DNA from 2 places in the Microbulbifer magnicolonia genome. Region 1 is predicted to be linked to the other one. Evidence: predicted binding sites of a transcription regulator. Region 1 holds the regulator's gene; the other holds the start of a gene.

Region 1 (2,457 bases):
TTGTCTTCGGAGCCGGCGCAGAGGTCGTGTCCGTTGATGTGCACTCTGGCTTCGGCTTTCTGAATCAGTTTTTCGACGGATAGGATTACCTGGGCAGTGGTAATGTTGTCGTAGTGTCGGGACAGCCTTTCCAGCTTGGATTCGCAGTAATCGCGCATGGGCGGAGTGACATCGACGTGGTGGCCACTAATGTTGATCTGCATGGATTTCTCCTTATCGGGTGCATCTCATACCGGCACTACCTTCCGTTTGGGCGGCAACCCTACTAGGAAGTGCGCCAGAATGGAAGGATACACTCAAAGTTCGGAGATTGGTCGCGGTCCGGGTGGCAATGGGCGCCCGGCTGTTTGCGACCAGGGTTTCCCCTAGGGTCGACACCATTTGGGGTGACCGCGGCGCGGTAATTGTTGCCGGATGCTGACAGGGCAGCTGAACGGGTGTCGGGATGCCGGGGCCGCACGGCCGCCGTTGTGGCCATTCCGGTCGGGTGCGCTGTCTGGTCGGCAAGCGGCGCTAAATCAGGCGCTTGCGTTCGCTGGAAGACGGGATGCCCATGGACTCGCGGTACTTGGCCACGGTGCGGCGGGCGACCTGGATGCCCTGCTTGTCCAGTTCCTGGGTGATCTTGTTGTCGGACAACGGCTTGCGCGGCGTTTCGGCGTCGATCAGCTTGCGAATCATCGCACGGATGGCGGTGGAGGAGGCATCTTCGCCGGAGTCGGTGCTGACGTGGCTGGAGAAGAAGTACTTCAGCTCGAAGACCCCGCGGGGCGTGAACATGTACTTCTGGGTGGTGACCCGGGAAATGGTGGACTCATGCATGCCGATGGTTTCCGCGATATCGGCGAGCACCATGGGCTTCATAGCCTCGGGACCCAGCTCGAAGAATCCCAGCTGTTTCTCGACGATGCAGGAGGCCACTTTCAATAGCGTCTCGTTGCGGCTCTGCAGGCTTTTGAGAAACCATCGTGCTTCCTGCAGGTGGTCGCGCAGGAAATTGTTGTCGCTGGAGTTGTCGGCGCGCCTGATCAGGGCCGCGTAGTCGCCGTTGATGCGCAGCCTGGGGGTGGTTTCTGGATTCAGCTCCACCAGCCAGCGCTGTTCGCGGCGGCGAACGATGATATCCGGCACCACATACTGCGGCTCCTCGCCGCCGAAAGCCTCGCCGGGATAGGGGGTCAGCGTCTGGATAAGGCGCATCACCTCGCCCAATTGGGCCTCGTTCAGCCGCGTGCGACGGCTGAGGCTGCGGAAGTCGCGTTTGCCGAGCAGATCCAGGTGGCGCTCGACCACCGTCTGTGCCTGCTCCAGCCAGGGCGTGGCGGCCGGCAGCTGGCGCAGTTGCAGCAGCAGGCACTCGCGCAGGTCGCGGGCACCGCAGCCGGCGGGCTCGAACTGCTGGATCGTCTTGAGCACGGCGAGGACTTCGTCCTCTTCGGCCTCAAGCGCGGCGGCGATTTCGCTCAGGGGTGTTTCCAGGAAGCCGCTCGGGGCGATGCCGTCGATCAGGTTCTCGCCGATCAGCTTGTCGAGTTCGGACAGGGTGGTGAGATTGAGCTGCCACAGCAGGTGGTCCTGCAGGCTGTCCGGCGCGGAATTGCGCTGTTCCAGTGCCAGTTCGTCCCCGTCGCCACCGCTGTAACTGCCGCCGCTGTAGATATCCTCCCAGCGGGTGTCCACCGGCAGCTCGTCGGGAATGTCCTGGCTCCAGTCGCTCTCGCCTTCCCCGCCACCGTCCGCAGCTTCGGCGGCCGTCGTGTGTTCCGGCGACGGATGTTCCTGGAGTGGCTCCCCGTGGGCGTGCTCGTCGCCGTCGATTTCCAGCAGCGGATTGCTGTCCAGCGCCGACTGCACTTCCTGCTGCAGATCCAGTGTCGACAGCTGCAGCAGCCGGATGGCCTGCTGCAGCTGAGGCGTCATGGTCAGCTGGGTGCCGAGCTTTAACTGGAGAGACTGCTTCATAGTGGGGAACTGCAGACCGAGGCGGCGGATGAATCTTCTGGAAATCCAGGACGCTGCAGACTAACCCTCCGATCGGCGGATTACAAGCAATAACTGTGCCGGAACGGCAGCTTGGTTTTGCGGTGGGTGTCGGGCGGCGGTGATGAAGTGTCGGTCACCGGCGGGAAACGGTGACCGCTGATTTGCGCGGGGCCTAAATCGTAAACTCGTGTCCCAAATACACTTCGCGCACCTGCTGGTTGGCGAGCACTTCCGCCGGTGTGCCGGCGGCGATGATGTGGCCCTCGCTGACGATATAGGCCGTCTCACAGATATCCAGCGTCTCGCGCACATTGTGGTCGGTGATCAGTACGCCGATACCGCGGTCGCGCAGGTGGCGGATGATCTGCTTGATGTCGTTGACCGAGATGGGGTCGACGCCGGCGAAGGGCTCGTCCAGCAGCACGAAGTCCGGGTCGGTGGCGAGTGCGCGCGCAATTTCCACACGGCGCCGCT
Region 2 (2,457 bases), on a different contig from region 1:
CACCGGCGCCTCGAAGCCCGGCACCAGGCGCTTGTAGGAGTTGGTGGAGGCGTTACAGATGGCGTTCAGTGCGCGGGCGTGCTTGATGATACCGCCGATGTAGAACAGCGCGGTCTCGGACAGGCCTGCGTAGGCGTCACCTGCGAACTGGTTCACGCCGTCCTTGCTGAAGGACTGGTGCACGTGCATGCCGGAGCCGTTGTCGCCGACCAGCGGCTTGGGCATAAAGGTCGCAGTCTTGCCGTAGGCGTGGGCGACGTTGTGCACCGCGTACTTGAGGATCTGCACCTCGTCGGCCTTCTTGGTCAGGGTGTTGGCGGCAACGCCGATCTCACACTGGCCGGCAGTGCCCACTTCGTGGTGGTGCACTTCCACACGCAGACCCATCTGCTCCATCGCGGTACACATGGCGGCGCGCACGTCGTGCAGGGAGTCGACCGGCGGCACCGGGAAGTAGCCACCCTTGACGCCCGGGCGGTGGCCGATGTTGCCTTCGGCATAGCTGGCACCGGAGGACCAGGCCGCTTCCTCGGAGTTGATCTTGTAGAAGGCGCCGCCCATTTCGGCACCCCAGGTGATGTCGTCGAATACGAAGAACTCGGGCTCCGGGCCCATCAGCACGGTGTCACCCAGGCCGGTGGACTTCAGGTATTCCTCGGCGCGCAGCGCGATGGAACGCGGGTCGCGCTCGTAGCCCTGGCCGGTGATCGGGTCCACGATGTTGCAGCGGATGATCACGGTGGTTTCGTCGGTGAAGGGGTCGAGGAAAGAGGTTTCGTCGTCCGGCATCAGGATCATGTCGGATTCGTTGATGCCCTTCCAGCCAGCGATGGAGGAGCCGTCGAACATCTTGCCTTCTTCGAAGAACTCGCCGTCAATTTCCGACACCGGAATGGATACGTGTTGTTCTTTACCCTTGGTGTCGGTGAAGCGCAGGTCGATCCACTTGGCTTCACTCTCTTTAATCAAACCGAGCGTTTTAGCTGACATTGCTGTCCTCCAGGTCTTGAAAAGTAATTTGTCGCTTTGCCGTCGAACGGCATTCACTCCCTTCCTGGCGTGGAATAAAGCAAGGAGTGTGCCAAATTGGGGCAGCGGCGCCGCAGCTGCGATTGCGGCGTGCGCTGGCAGTTTCGCGGGGCCAACTGGAGCAGAATAGATGCGGTCTGGCGGGTCGGCCACCATTATCTGCACCAAAATGGCGCGCAATGGGCCGCCAGTGCACGAATAGGGTGCGCGACCAAGTTGTGCCCGGCGGGGGCTCCCTAGCTTATAATGCCGCACCCCCTATCAATACGCGGTACCCGACGGATTCCCATGCACTTTGTCGTCAAGTTTTTCCCCGAGATCACCATCAAGAGCAACCCGGTGCGCAAGCGCATGTCGCGCCAGCTCAAGGACAATCTGCAGCGCCTGCTGAGACAGCTGGACGACCGCATCGTGGTGCGCAAGGACTGGGAGAAGATCGACGTGATCGCCCCGGACGCGGTCGCCCATCTGGGTGGGCGCATCGAGGAGGTGCTGGCGCACACGCCCGGTATCGCCAACTTTTCCCGCGTGCGCCAGTTCCCCCTCGGCGACCTGCAGGACATCTACGAGAAGACCCTGTCGGTGTGGGGCGAGCACCTCGCCGGCAAGACCTTCTGTGTGCGCGCCAAGCGCACCGGCCAGCACGACTTCAAGTCCCTGGACGTGGAGCAGTATGTGGGCGGCGGCCTGAACCAGAATACCCAGGCCGCCGGCGTGAAACTCAAGGACCCGGACGTCACCGTCAAGCTGGAGGTCCGCCACGACAAGCTGTACGTGATCGAGGCGCAGCACCCCGGTCTCGGCGGCTTCCCGCTCGGCACCCAGGATCCGGTGCTGTCGCTGGTATCCGGCGGCTTCGATTCCACCGTGGCCAGCTACCTGACCATCAAGCGCGGCATCCGCACCCACTACCTGTTCTTCAACTTGGGCGGCCGCCAGCACGAGCTGGGCGTGAAGGAGGTGGCCTACTTCCTGTGGAACAAGTACGCCGCCTCCCACCGGGTGCGCTTCGTCACCGTGCCCTTCGACGAGGTGGTGGCGGAGATCCTCGAGAATGTCGACAACTCCTACATGGGCGTGATCCTGAAGCGCATGATGCTGCGCGCCGCCACCGCCATCGCCAATGAACTGGAGGTGGACGCGGTGGTGACCGGCGAGGCCATCGCCCAGGTATCCAGCCAGACGCTGAAGAACCTGGCGGTGATCGACAGCGTCACCGACACCCTGGTGCTGCGGCCGCTGATCGCCAGCGACAAGACCGACATCATCCGCACCGCGCGGGAGATCGGCACCGAGGAATTCGCCGCGAACATGCCCGAGTACTGCGGCGTGATCTCGGTGAAACCGACCACGCGCGCCAAGATCGAGAAGGTGGAGAAGGAGGAGAACCGCTTCGACTTCACCATCCTCGACAGGGCCATCGGCAAC

What was found. The regulator sigma-54, encoded in region 1, starts transcription at its own class of promoters, with help from an activator protein. The targets are predictions, from matches to a motif close to TGGCACANNNNTTGCNNT.
Region 2: a site for sigma-54 is predicted at 1,067-1,084, ahead of glnA (glutamate--ammonia ligase). Genes of this name have one in related genera too.

What each region holds. Positions count from the first base shown of each region.
Region 1 covers NZ_JAYEFD010000001.1:1,565,503-1,567,959, reverse strand. The annotation lists gene hpf (ribosome hibernation-promoting factor, HPF/YfiA family) at 1-203, opposite strand, end outside; gene RRF64_RS06910 (RNA polymerase factor sigma-54) at 514-1,962, opposite strand; gene lptB (LPS export ABC transporter ATP-binding protein) at 2,156-2,457, opposite strand, start outside.
Region 2 covers NZ_JAYEFD010000002.1:842,596-845,052, reverse strand. The annotation lists gene glnA (glutamate--ammonia ligase) at 1-990, opposite strand, end outside; gene thiI (tRNA uracil 4-sulfurtransferase ThiI) at 1,318-2,457, shown strand, end outside.